DNA from 3 places in the Streptomyces crystallinus genome. Region 2 is predicted to be linked to each of the others. Evidence: riboswitches for the same ligand, from Rfam matches in the RefSeq annotation. Region 2 holds a riboswitch; each other region holds the start of a gene.
What was found. Region 2 has a riboswitch for cobalamin ahead of ABD236_RS15910 (cobalamin biosynthesis protein). Riboswitches for the same ligand answer to the same signal wherever they lie in the genome.

Region 1 (4,513 bases), on a different contig from region 2:
CGCTGGCCACCCCGCGCGAGGCCGGGCTGCTCGGCACGGACGTCGGTCTGCCGATGCTGATGCTCTCCCGGCACTCCATCGACGGCAACGGCGAACCGGTGGAGTGGGTGCGCTCGGTCTACCGGGGCGACCGCTACAAGTTCGTCGCCCGCCTCAAGCGCCCCACCGACTGACCCACGATCCGACGTCCGGTATCCGGTACAGGGGTTCCGTGGCGGGTTTCCGTCCCCTAGATTTCGTGCGCATTACCACAGGTGAGCACAGTGAGGGGACGAAGCCACCATGCCGGACACAACGCAGGAACGGAGAGCGGTGATCACGCCGGTGCGCGTGATCATCGCGCTCTGTCTGATCGCGCCCTTCGTGGCGATGCTCTGGGTCGGTTCGTACGCGAAGGTCGACCCGGCCCTCGCCGGGATCCCGTTCTTCTACTGGTACCAGATGCTGTGGGTGGTCATCTCGACCGCGCTGACGATGCTGGCGTACAGGCTGTGGCAGCACGACCAGCAGGGCCGCAAGGCGGGTGAGGGCAAGTGACTCTCGCAGCGGAAGGCGGCGTCAACGGCGTCGCGCTCGGCGTCTTCATCTTCTTCTTCCTGGCCGTCACGGTCATCGGCTTCATGGCCGCCCGCTGGCGCCGCGCCGAGAACGAGCACAGCCTCGACGAATGGGGCCTCGGCGGGCGCTCGTTCGGTACCTGGGTCACCTGGTTCCTGCTCGGCGGCGACCTCTACACGGCGTACACCTTCGTCGCGGTCCCGGCGGCGGTGTACGCGGCGGGCGCGGCCGGCTTCTTCGCGGTGCCGTACACGATCCTGGTCTACCCGCTGATCTTCACGTTCCTGCCCCGGCTCTGGTCGGTCTCGCACAAGCACGGCTATGTGACGACCTCGGACTTCGTGCGCGGCCGGTTCGGCTCCAAGGGCCTCTCGCTCGCGGTGGCCGTCACCGGCATCCTCGCCACGATGCCCTACATCGCGCTCCAGCTGGTCGGCATCCAGGCGGTGCTGGACGTGATGGGCATCGGCGGCTCCGGCAACTGGTTCCTCAAGGACCTGCCGCTGCTGATCGCGTTCGCGGTGCTCGCCGCGTACACGTACTCCTCGGGTCTGCGCGCGCCCGCACTGATCGCGTTCGTGAAGGACACGCTCATCTACATCGTCATCCTGGTGGCGATCATCTACATCCCGATCAAGCTCGGCGGCTTCGACGACATCTTCGCGGCGGCCCGGCACAAGTTCGAGACGCCCAACGCGGCCGGGAAGCCCACGGGTGCGCTGGTGCCCGGCGACAAGAGCCAGTGGACCTACGCCACGCTTGCCCTGGGCTCGGCGCTGGCGCTGTTCATGTACCCGCACTCGATCACGGCGACCCTCTCCTCCCGCAGCCGCAACGTCATCCGCCGCAACACCACGATCCTGCCGCTGTACTCGCTGATGCTGGGCCTGCTGGCGCTGCTCGGCTTCATGGCGATCGCGGCCGGGGTCAAGGTCAAGAACGGCCAGCTGGCGATCCCGCAGCTGTTCGAGGACATGTTCCCGGAATGGTTCGCGGGCGTGGCGTTCGCGGCGATCGGCATCGGCGCGCTCGTCCCGGCGGCGATCATGTCGATCGCGGCCGCGAACCTGTTCACCCGCAACATCTACAAGGACTTCCTCAAGCCGGACGCCACGCCCGAGCAGGAGACCAAGGTCTCCAAGCTGGTCTCGCTCCTGGTGAAGGTGGGCGCGCTGGTCTTCGTCCTGACCATGGACAAGACGGTCGCGATCAACTTCCAGCTGCTCGGCGGCATCTGGATCCTCCAGACGTTCCCGGCGCTGGTCGGCGGTCTGTTCACCCGCTGGTTCCATCGCTGGGCGCTGCTGGCGGGCTGGGCGGTCGGCATGCTCTACGGCACGCTCGCCGCGTACGGGGTGGCCTCGCCCACCCAGAAGCACTTCGGCGGCAGCTCCAAGGAGATCCCCGGCATCGGGGAGATCGGCTACATCGGCCTCACGGCGTTCGTCCTGAACGTGGCGGTCACCGTGGTCCTCACGGTCGTCCTGCGGGCCCTGAAGGCCCCCGACGGCGTCGACGAGACGTCCCCGGAGGACTACACGGCGGACGCGGGCGACCCGGGCGTACAGACGGAACTCCCCCCGGCGACGGCGGGCTCGGCGCACTGACACGAGCGGGACGAAAGCGGGCCACCGGGGTCTCCCGGCGGCCCGCTTTCGCCTGTCCCGGGAATGCCCACGACTGCCCGCAGGTTGGGATTGCCGCGCTCCCAACCCCCTTAGGGGCGCGGGGAACTGCGCGCCCAGCCCGAGACGGCCCGCAGTCAAACGGCTACCCAAATGGCATCGCCCGACACGGGGGCGACACAACATGTGGGGGCGCCACGACAGCCCGGCACAAGATGTATGCTCGTGCTCGCTGTCGCCGCAGGGGAATCCGGTGCAAATCCGGAACTGTCCCGCAACGGTGTACTGGTACGTATTTGCGTACTTGTTCAGTCCGAGGACCTGCCGAACAGCGCGCCCTGGCCATCCGGTCCGGGTGCCAGACGTCCGGGCCTCGCGGAATGGGCAGTGGACGCGGCGTACCCCCGAGGGGGTGTGTCCGTGTGCCCGCACACTCGCCAGGCCCCGTGCCGAGCGAGGAGTGCCCCCACGTGACCATCGCCCCTGCGGATCCCGCCTCAGCGATCGCCGAAGAGCCGGCCGATGCCCCCGGGACCGCCCTGCTGCGGACCCTGACCGACCTCACCGCCGATCTGCCGGACACCGACCCCGGCCGGGTCGCCGCCGCCGCGCTGCGCGGCCGCAACGCGCGCTCGGACGAGGCGGAGCTGCGTGGGCTCGCCACCGAGGCCGCCGCCGGTCTGATCTCCGAGGACCCGGCGTACTCCCGCCTCGCCGCCCGGCTGCTGACGCTCACGATCGCCGAGGAGGCCGCGAGCCAGGGCTCGGTCTCGTTCTCCGAGTCGGTCGAGGTCGGCCACCGCGAGGGCCTGATCGCGGACCGCACCGCCGACTTCGTACGGCTGCACTCGGCCCGGCTCGACGCGCTGGTCGAGGCCTCCCTCGCGGAGGGCGCCGACGACCGCTTCGGCTACTTCGGTCTGCGCACCCTCTACTCCCGCTATCTGCTGCGGCACCCGATCACCCGTCAGGTCGTCGAGACCCCGCAGCACTTCATGCTCCGGGTCGCGGCGGGCCTGGCCGAGGACGACTCGGTGCGCGCGCTCGACGAGGTCGGCTCGCTGTACCGGCTGATGAGCCGGCTCGACTACCTGCCGTCCTCCCCCACGCTCTTCAACTCCGGCACCCGCCACCCGCAGATGTCCAGCTGCTATCTGCTGGACTCCCCGCTGGACGAGCTGGACTCGATCTACGACCGCTACCACCAGGTGGCCCGGCTCTCCAAGCACGCGGGCGGCATCGGCCTCTCGTACTCCCGCATCCGCTCGCGCGGCTCGCTCATCCGGGGGACCAACGGCCACTCCAACGGCATCGTGCCGTTCCTGAAGACGCTGGACGCCTCGGTCGCGGCCGTCAACCAGGGCGGCCGGCGCAAGGGCGCGGCGGCGGTCTACCTGGAGACCTGGCACTCCGACATCGAGGAGTTCCTGGAGCTGCGCGACAACACCGGTGAGGACGCCCGGCGTACGCACAACCTGAACCTGGCGCACTGGATCCCGGACGAGTTCATGCGCCGCGTCGACGCGGACGGCACCTGGTCGCTGTTCTCCCCCGCCGACGTGCCCGAGCTGGTCGACCTGTGGGGCGAGGAGTTCGACGCCGCCTACCGCAGGGCCGAGGCGGCCGGTCTCGCGCAGAAGACCATCCAGGCCCGGGACCTGTACGGCCGGATGATGCGCACCCTGGCGCAGACCGGCAACGGCTGGATGACGTTCAAGGACGCCTCCAACCGCACCGCCAACCAGACGGCGGAGCCCGGCCACACGGTCCACTCCTCCAACCTCTGCACCGAGATCCTGGAGGTCACCGACGACGGCGAGACGGCCGTCTGCAACCTCGGCTCGGTCAACCTCGGCGCCTTCGTACTGGCGTCCGGCGAGATCGACTGGGAGCGCCTGGACGCGACCGTCCGCACCGCCGTGACGTTCCTGGACCGCGTCGTCGACATCAACTTCTACCCGACCGAGCAGGCCGGCCGCTCCAACGCCAAGTGGCGTCCGGTGGGCCTGGGCGCGATGGGCCTCCAGGACGTCTTCTTCAAGCTGCGCCTGCCCTTCGACTCCCCCGAGGCGAAGGCGCTCTCCACCAAGCTCGCCGAGCGCATCATGCTCACCGCGTACGAGGCGTCCTGCGACCTCGCCGAGCGCTCGGGCCCGCTGCCCGCCTGGGAGAAGACCCGTACGGCTCGCGGTGTGCTGCACCCCGACCACTACGACGTCGAGCTGAACTGGCCGGAGCGCTGGGCGGCGCTGCGCGAGCGGATCGCCTCGGTGGGCATGCGCAACTCGCTGCTGCTCGCGATCGCCCCGACCGCGACCATCGCCTCCATC
Region 2 (4,513 bases):
GGCAGGATCCCGTACGTGTGGCGCCCGGTGAGCCCGCGCAGCATGTCGATGCCGGGTTCGAGCAGCGAGACGTCGCCGCGGAACTTGTTGACGATGTACCCGGCGACCAGGGTCTGGTCCTCGGGGCTCAGCAGCGCCGTCGTACCGAAGAACGAGGCGAACACCCCGCCCCGGTCGATGTCGCCGACCACCACCACCGGGAGCCTCGCGGCGCGCGCGATGCCCATGTTGACGATGTCGGTGCGCCGCAGGTTGATCTCGGCCGGACTGCCCGCCCCCTCGCAGATCACGGCGTCATATGTGCCCCGCAGCCGCTCCAGGCAGTCCACGACGGTGCCCAGAAGCGCTTCCTGGCGTCCGCCGTGGTAGCCGCTGGCGCTCAGTTCACCCACCGGCTTGCCCATGAGTACGACCTGGCTCGACCGGTCGCTCCCCGGCTTGAGCAGCACGGGGTTCATCAGCGCGGACGGCTCGACGCGCGCCGCCTGCGCCTGCATCGCCTGCGCGCGCCCGATCTCCGCGCCCTCGCGGGTGACGAAGGAGTTGAGGGACATGTTCTGTCCCTTGAAGGGGGCGACCTTCACGCCCCGGCGCACCAGCCACCGGCAGATCCCGGCGGTGACGACGCTCTTGCCGGCGTCCGACGTGGTGCCCGCGACCAGCAGTCCGCCACTCATGTCCGTACCTTCCTCACCGCGATGGCCACGCCCAGCGCGAGCCAGCCCACCCGGCGCGACAGCCGCACCGCCCGCTCGATGTCCGCGACCTCCACCGCCCGGCCGCCCCCGTTCAGCACCGGCCGGTGCTCGACACGGCCGCCGTAGGAGAGGGTGCCGCCGAGCCGTACGCCGAGCGCCCCCGCGAACGACGCCTCCACCGGACCGGCGTTGGGGCTCGGGTGCCTGTCCGCGTCCTCGCGCCACGCGCGCGTGGCGGCGCGCGGCGAGCCCCCGGCGGCCACCGCGAGCGCGGCGGTGAGCCGGGCGCCCGGCCAGCCCGCCACGTCGTCGAGGCGCGCCGAGGCCCACCCGTACCGCAGATGGCGCGGCGAGCGGTGACCCACCATCGCGTCCAGCGTGTTGACCGCCCGGAAGCCGACCAGCCCCGGCACCCCCGCGAGCGCTCCCCACACCAGCGCGCCCACCACGGCGTCCGAGGTGTTCTCGGCGACGGACTCGACGACCGCGCGCGCGATGCCGGGCGCGTCCAGGGCCTGCGGGTCGCGCCCGCACAGGTGCGGCAGCCGCGCCCGGGCCGCCTCGACGTCCCCGGCTTCCAGGGCCGCGCCGATCGCCCGGGCCTCCCGGCCCAGCGAAGTGCCGCCCACCACGGCCCAGGTGGCGGCGGCGGTCAGCGCGACGGAGGCGGCGGGGCGGTGGCGTACGGCACGGGTGGCGAGCAGCGCGGCGCCCGCGGCGCCTCCGGCGCACACGGCGGTGTGCAGCGCGCCCCAGCCCCGGTGGTCACGCCACAGCGCGCGCTCCACGGCCGCCGCGGCACGGCCGAACGCGGCGACCGGGTGTCCGCGGCGGGGGTCGCCGAGGAGCAGGTCGCCGAGGAGACCGGCGGTGGCGCCGTACGCGAAAGTGCGATCGGCACGCATGGGATCAGCCCGCCGCAACGCCGAGGGGAGCTCCGGTACGTCCGGGGGGTGCCGGCAACAGGCAGGCGCGCATGGCGGTATGTCCTCACTCAGGGTGTCCGCGCCCTGGTACGACGTCGACCGGCGGTGAGAGTTCCTGGCTCACGGGGATGATTCCCCGATGACAGTGGCGGGACCGCGCCGGATTCGCACCGGCTTCCTCTTCTGCCGCCGTAATGGCTCGGGCAGTCCACCACGCCCGCGAACGCCCGTCAACTCGCTGCTGACCTGCGACGGGAGAGTGTGCGCAGGCACACAGCGAACCGCCCCCCGGCAGGGCCGGGGGGCGGTTCGGGAGCGCGTGCGGCCGGGTGGCCGGACTACTTGGCGACGATCAGGTTGATGCCGTACGCGACGGCCGCCGCGCAGAGCGCGAAGCAGAGGTAGGCGGTGGTGCGGGCCACCATGACGTTGCCCTTGCCGGCCGCGGCCGACTGCTGCTTGCTGAGGCCGACGATCCCGACGGTGAACAGGCCCACCAGGCCGACGGTGACGATGAGGCTGACACCGAAGACGGTGCCGAGAGCTTGCCAGTCGATGTGCATGACGATTCCTTCGGAGTGCGCGGCCGGGTCAGACGGCAGCCGGGCGGGCCGGGTCGGCGGGGGCCACCGGGGCCGGGGCCGGGATGGTGGCCGTCAGGTCGGCGGCCACGGCGGCGACGGTCGGGGGCGGGGTGACGGCGGCGATCGCGGTGGTGACGACACCCGCGGGCTCGGCCGGGAGCTCGCTCGCGGCCGGGGCGGCGGTGACGTCGTTGTGGTCGACCGGCGAGCGGCGCGACAGCTTCCAGATGAAGCCGGAGCCCGCGACCAGCAGGACCGCCACCAGGACGATGCCCCAGGTGCCCTGGCCGGTGAGGAACTCGGCGCCGGCGCCGACCAGACCCGCGGCGGGCAGGGTCAGACCCCAGGCGACGAACATCCGGGTCGCGGTGGACCAGCGGACCACACCGCCCTTGCGGCCGAGGCCGGCGCCCATGACGGAGCCGGAGCAGACCTGGGTGGTGGAGAGCGAGAAGCCGAGGTGCGAGGAGGCCAGGATGACGGTCGCGGCGCCGGACTGGGCGGCGAAGCCCTGCGGCGGAGCCAGTTCGGTCAGGCCCTTGCCCATGGTGCGGATGATGCGCCAGCCGCCGAGGTACGTGCCCATGGCGATGGCCAGGCCGGCCGAGACGATGACCCACATCGGGGGGTTGGCGCCCGGGTGCAGCACACCGCCGGTGACCAGGGCGAGCGTGATGATGCCCATGGTCTTCTGCGCGTCGTTGGTGCCGTGGGCGAGCGAGACGAGACCGGCGGAGGCGATCTGCCCGGCCCGGTAGCCCTTGGCGGTGGCCTTCTCGTCGGTGCCGCGGTTGATCCGGTACGTCAGCCGCGTGGCCAGCATCGAGGCGACGCCCGCGACGATCGGGGCGGCGACGGCGGGCAGCAGCACCTTGGTGACGACGGTCGAGCCGTTGACCGAGGACCAGCCGGCCGACATCACGGCCGCGCCGATCAGACCGCCGAACAGGGCGTGGGACGAGCTGGACGGCAGGCCGAGCAGCCAGGTCACCAGGTTCCAGAGGATGGCGCCGACGAGCGCCGCGAAGATGACCTCTGTTCTGAGGCCCTTCTCGTTGATGATCCCGCCGGAGATCGTCTTGGCGACCTCCACCGACAGGAACGCGCCGACCAGGTTGAGTGCGGCGGACATGGCGACCGCGGCTTTGGGCTTCAGGGCGCCGGTCGAGATGGTGGTGGCCATCGCGTTGGCGGTGTCATGGAAACCGTTCGTGAAATCGAACACTAGAGCTGTCACGACCACAATGGCGAGCAGCAGCGTGATGTGTTCCATTTACCCAGGCAATCGTTCGACGTCAGTGGTTGGACGAACGTAAGCAACCTGGATGAACGGAAGGTGAACTGGGTCGGGCCTCGCGGTGTATCTGACCGGTTTCCGGTTCGATCAAGGCGTATCAAAGCCATACGAACCGGTCATCGGCCCCATTGAAGAGATTCCGCTCACGCCTCCACCCGCGCCGCGGAGCCTGCGAGGATCACCCCATGGGAGAGCCGATGGACTCCGCAGCGATCGCCGCGGCCTGGGCCGAGCTGACCGCCACCGCCCGCCGCACCGCCGACGAAGGCCTGGTCGTCGGCACCTCGGGCAATGTCTCGGTACGCGTCGGCGACCTGGTCCTCGTGACCCCCTCCGGGGTCGCCTACGACCGCCTCGGCCCCGGCGACACCGTCGCCGTGGACCTCACCGGCCGCCAGGTGACCGGCACCCTGCGGCCCACCAGTGAGCTGCCGATGCACCTGGCCGTATACAGGGACACCGACGCGCGGGCCGTCGTGCACACCCACGCCGTGCACGCCACGGCCGTCTCCACCTTGGTCAGCGAGCTGCCGCCGGTCCACTACATGGCCGCCGAGCTCGGTGGTCCGGTCCAGGTGGCGCCCTACGCCCTGTACGGGACCGAGGAACTGGCGCGGAACATGCTGCGCGCCCTCGACGGCCGCACCGGCTGCCTCCTCCAGAACCACGGAGCGGTCACCTACGGGGCCACGCTCTCCCAGGCCTACGACCGCACCGCCCAGCTGGAGTGGATGTGCCGCCTCTGGCTGGCCGCCTCCTCGGTGCCCGGCCGCACCCCCTCCCTGCTCTCCGCCGCCGACCTCGACCGGGCCGCCGAACAGTTCCGGGGATACGGGCAGGTTTGAGAGCCGCTCTTCGGACCCTCCGGCCCCGCGCGCCGGGCAACCGGCCCCCGGTAGGCCCCGCCCACTGGCCGTGTCGCCGCGTACTGCCGACACTGGAACGGTGCGCCCGGCTACAGCGACGGCAGCGGCCGTCACCACACTCATCGGCGTCGGCGCGGCAGCG
Region 3 (4,513 bases), on a different contig from region 2:
TCACATGTGCGTCGCCCACCTGGGAGTGTGCGCCCAGACGCACACAGCTGACCTGCGACAACCCTGCTGCGGCACACTCGTTGCCGCGCCAGTCTGCGACTGTCGCAGACAAGGGCCACTGACCATGACCCAAAGGGGGAAAGACATGCGCAAAGGCTGGATGAGGAAGGCGTTCGTCAGCACGGCGCTCGCAGTGACACTGTCCGGCGCCGGCCTGGCGGGCGCGAGCGCGGCAGCGCCCGCACACCCGAGCGCCGTGCCGGTCACCACTGCGTCGGCGCAGATCCTCGCGGTGCACAACTTCGGCCTCAGCTCCGCGCAGGCGAAGAACGTCCAGCGCTGGCTGCACACCTACTGGGGCTACAACGACGGCATCGACGGCCAGCTCGGCATCAACAGCTGGAAGGCTTTCCAGAGGTGCCTCAAGACCCACTGGGGCTACACGGACAAGATTGACGGCGACCCCGGCCCCAACACCGTGATGGCCCTCCAGCGGCTCCTGCGTAACTACGGCTACACCGACAAGATCGACGGGGACCCGGGCCCCAACACGCAGGCGGCCTTCAAGCGCTTCGCCGATACCATCTAGCCGCCGCGTCGCCACGGCTGTGGCCACCCGAACCACGGGCGGCCACAGCCGTGCACAGGCGAAGGGTGCGGCGCAGGCATCCGGGCCGGCCGCAGATACCGACCGTACGCACCAAGGATCCTCGCCTCGTTCAGTCCGTGCCCACGACGGCCGGACGGGCCGGATGCGCCGGCCCGAGGAAGACCGCGATTCCGTTCCCCTCAGGTGCTGGGTGGGTGGCCTGGGCCCAGCCCAGGCGCCGGTAGAAGCGGACGACGTCGGGGGCACGGACCGAGGTGAGCAGCCAGCAGCGGCCGTCGGGTGCGTCGCCGGTCACCGCGTGCAGGAGGGCCGCGCCGACGCCACGGCCGCGCGCCGCACCGGCCACGGCGAGCTCGTCGACCTCCCGACCGCCGCACAGCCAGTCCGCCGTGCGCTCCGCGCCCAGGGCGGCAGCGGCCTGCGGGTAGCAACGGCCGGACGGGAAGGGGGCGGAGGTCGTCCAGGCGGTGGCCATACCGACGACCGTCTCCGCGTCGAAGGCCAGGGCCGCCACGAAGCCCGGGCGCGTGACATCGTCGGCCAACCGCCGTATATAGGTGTCCGCGACGGTGGCGTCCTCGTTCCATGGGTGTCGGCTGAAGGCATCGGCGTACACCCGTCGTATGTCCGCGCCGCGTGAGAGCAGTTCCGTACCCGCGACCGGGCGTATGACCAGCCCTCTCATGCGGCGCTCGCGGCGGGGCGGGCGAGCGGGTGCAGAAAGGCGTACTCCAGCGGGGCGGACGGGTCGATGGAGATGTCCAGCTGAGCCGGGGCGGCGTCGGCCCGTACCAGCAGGTCGCCCACGGCCGCGATCATCGCCCCGTTGTCGGTGCACAGCGTCAGCGGCGGCACCCGCAGTTCCACACCCGCGATCGCACAACGCTCCTCCGCGAGCGCCCGCACCCGCGAGTTGGCGGCCACCCCGCCCACGACCACGAGGGTGCGCACGTCGTACTCCCGGCAGGCGGCCAGCGCCTTGCGGGTCAGCACGTCGGCGACGGCCTCCTGGAGGGAGGCGGCGCCGTCGGCCAGCGGGATCTCCTCGCCGGACTGCCGGTGGCGTTCGGCCCAGCGTGCGGCGGCGGTCTTCAAGCCGGAGAAGGAGAAGGCGTACGGATCGTCGCGTGGGCCGGTCAGCGGGCGCGGGAAGGCCACCGCGCACGGGTCGCCCTCACGGGCGGCCCGGTCGATGGCGGGCCCGCCCGGATACGGCAGCCCGAACACCCGGGCCACCTTGTCGAAGCACTCCCCCGCCGCGTCGTCGACGGTGTCGCCGAGGTGCAGGATCGGGTCGCGTACGAGGTCCCGCACCAGCAGCAGCGAGGTGTGCCCGCCCGACACGATCAGCACCATGCACGGATTCGGCAGCGGCCCGTGCTCCAGCGTGTCCGCCGCCACGTGCCCGGCCAGGTGGTGCACCCCGTACAGCGGCACACCGGCGGCGTACGCGAGCGTCTTCGCTCCGGCGAGACCGACTTGGAGGGCGCCGGAGAGGCCGGGGCCGGTGGTGACGGCGACGGCGTCGATGTCGCGCAGCCGCAACCCCGCCTGGTCGAGGGCCTCCTGGACCACGGGATTGAACGCCTGGAGGTGCGCACGGGCGGCGATCTCCGGCACGACCCCGCCGAACCGCGCGTGCTCGTCCATGCTCGACGCCACGACGTGCGCGAGCAGCCGCCCGCCGGACACGATCCCGGCCCCGGTCTCGTCGCACGACGACTCGATGCCCAGCACCACCGGAGCGCCCACGTCAGCCTCTTTCGCATATCAATCGTTCTTGCAACCTATGTGCAATAAGATACGGGGCAGGCGCACCGCACGGCTCTTCCGGCCCGTGATGTGAGACGTACGCCATCCGGCCGGGCCGCCGAAACGCCCGGGGCCGTGACCTAGGCTGAGAGCGCAGCTGGTTCGCCCCGCCCGCCAGGCGGGATGCGTCGTAAGAGGGAACCCGGTGGGAATCCGGGACTGCCCCGCAGCGGTGAGCGGGAACGACCGCCGTCATACGCACTGGGACCGACAACGGTCCTGGGAAGCGACGGCCAGTAGATGCCTCGTACATGTCGTTCGTACGGTGGCGTGCCCGTGAGTCCGAAGACCTGCCGCTGCCCGTGCGCGACGAGCGCGTGCGGAGAATCGGTGGCCTCGTGGGCGGGCCGGCGGCAGCGGGCACCTACCGAGCCCGCCCTCCCTCGCGTCCGCGGTACGCCGCCGGGTCGATCCACGACTCGCGAAGGAGAGTTCCGTGACCGCGGACATCACCGCAGGCCCCCGCGCCCACAAGGCGCCGGCCGACTCCCGGGTGACCCTCGCCCACATCATGAGCGAGCACGACACCAACCTCTACGGCACCATTCACGGCGGCGTCGTCATGAAGCTGATCGACGACGCGGCGGCGGCCTCGGCGGGCCGCCACGCCGACGGGCCGGCCGTGACGGTCTCCGTGGACCGCATGACGTTCCTCGCCCCCGCCCGCGCCGGGGACCTCCTGACCGTCCACGCCCTCCTCGAACGCGCCGGCCGGACCTCGATGACGGTGGCCGTACGCGTCACCGCCGAGCGCTGGAACGCCACCACCACTCCCCCCACCGAAGTGGCCACCGCCCGCCTGAGCTTCGTGGCCATCGACAGCGAGGGCCGGCCACGGCCCGTTCCCGGTCTACTGGAGTCATAGACACGTCCTTCACCGGACGGACCTGGCCCTCCCCCGCCCCGGGGTCACGTGCTGAGCAGTCGGTTGAAGAACGAGCGGTACTGCTGAAGTGCCACGCGAAGGTCCTCGGTCGCCACCTCCTCGCCGCGGTGCCACTGGCTCTCGAGGTCGCGCTTGTGTGCCGAGAAGGTGGTGGCCAGTGCCTGCATCGTCTCGGCGACCAACTGGTCGGCCGCGTTGACGGAGTCCCTGGGGTCGTCGACGAACTGGCTCTGGATCTGCTGCCACCTGGCACGGAACTCCTCCTGTTCCGCTCCCAGCAGGGGTTCGTTCTCCTCCGGCGGTGCCGAGTCCCCGCCTCCGTCGGAGGGGGCCCGCCCGGCGTCGTCCTGTCGGTCCCCCAGGTCGGCGGTGGCTTCTCCGGGATACGCCGGCGGGGTGTCGGCGAGCTCTGAAGCCTCGCTGCTCTCGCTCTCGATGTCCTGCCGCCCGGTGCCGGCGAGGTCCTCCGTGGACAGAGCGCCGCTGTCATCGGGTCGGGGTGTCTCCGTGCTGCCCATCTCTACACATCCATCCCTGTGTACATCAATCCCTCTGTCTGTCGATCACGCGGTCGGTCCGTCACGCGTCATGGCGGGTGTCCGCTGGATCGAAGGCGCTGCCCCTGCGGCGCACCCTACCGTCGGCCGCGAGCTCATTCCGCGCCCCTGCCCGGCCGGTCTCCGTTGTGCAGCAGTTCCTCGAACAGCGCGCGGTAGTGCACCATCGCGCCGCGCAGCTCCTCCGTGGTCGCCTCGTGACGGCTGCTGCGCTCGTTGACGTCATGCGCGGCGCGGTAGTGCTCCAGGGTTCTCCCGTGCTCGACGGACAGGTCCTTGAGCTGCTGCTCGTACCCTTCTGTCGGGTAGCCGCGCTCGCCCATGAGCGTCGTCACCAGCCGGTCGGCGTCGTGTACGGCGTCGTCGGGCCGGTCGACGAACTGTTCCTGCACGCGGGCCCAGTCCAGGGAGTAGCGGTCGCGGACAGCAGCCGGCAGCGGCTTGATGTCCAGCGCATCGTGGCGCTCCTCGCGCTCACGCAGCTCCTGCTCGCCGGCCCGACGGCTGTCCCGCGCCTCCACAGTGCGCTCGTACTCGGGGCCGAACCGCTCCTGGAGCTCGCGGCGACGGCGCACCATGACCACGCGCGCTGCCACCGCGCACGCGGCGAGCACCAGCACGGCGGCGACAATGATGATGACCACGACG

Region 1: another riboswitch for cobalamin. It lies ahead of ABD236_RS20550 (ribonucleoside-diphosphate reductase subunit alpha); the one in region 2 lies ahead of ABD236_RS15910 (cobalamin biosynthesis protein).
Region 3: another riboswitch for cobalamin. It lies ahead of ABD236_RS11170 (acyl-CoA thioesterase); the one in region 2 lies ahead of ABD236_RS15910 (cobalamin biosynthesis protein).

Annotation. Positions count from the first base shown of each region.
Region 1 covers NZ_BAAACA010000025.1:102,856-107,368, reverse strand. Annotated here, with positions in the region: gene ABD236_RS20565 (GntR family transcriptional regulator) at 1-173, shown strand, start outside; gene ABD236_RS20560 (DUF3311 domain-containing protein) at 283-537, shown strand; gene mctP (monocarboxylate uptake permease MctP) at 534-2,165, shown strand; cobalamin riboswitch at 2,397-2,526, shown strand; gene ABD236_RS20550 (ribonucleoside-diphosphate reductase subunit alpha) at 2,654-4,513, shown strand, end outside.
Region 2 covers NZ_BAAACA010000015.1:113,531-118,043, forward strand. Annotated here, with positions in the region: gene ABD236_RS15905 (cobyric acid synthase) at 1-677, opposite strand, end outside; gene ABD236_RS15910 (cobalamin biosynthesis protein) at 674-1,603, opposite strand; cobalamin riboswitch at 1,714-1,852, opposite strand; gene ABD236_RS15915 (hypothetical protein) at 1,963-2,187, opposite strand; gene ABD236_RS15920 (inorganic phosphate transporter) at 2,216-3,481, opposite strand; gene ABD236_RS15925 (class II aldolase/adducin family protein) at 3,691-4,350, shown strand; gene ABD236_RS15930 (alpha/beta hydrolase) at 4,451-4,513, shown strand, end outside.
Region 3 covers NZ_BAAACA010000014.1:136,592-141,104, forward strand. Annotated here, with positions in the region: gene ABD236_RS11155 (peptidoglycan-binding domain-containing protein) at 146-589, shown strand; gene ABD236_RS11160 (GNAT family N-acetyltransferase) at 720-1,295, opposite strand; gene tsaD (tRNA (adenosine(37)-N6)-threonylcarbamoyltransferase complex transferase subunit TsaD) at 1,292-2,350, opposite strand; cobalamin riboswitch at 2,504-2,733, shown strand; gene ABD236_RS11170 (acyl-CoA thioesterase) at 2,859-3,287, shown strand; gene ABD236_RS11175 (hypothetical protein) at 3,332-3,826, opposite strand; gene ABD236_RS11180 (hypothetical protein) at 3,961-4,513, opposite strand, start outside.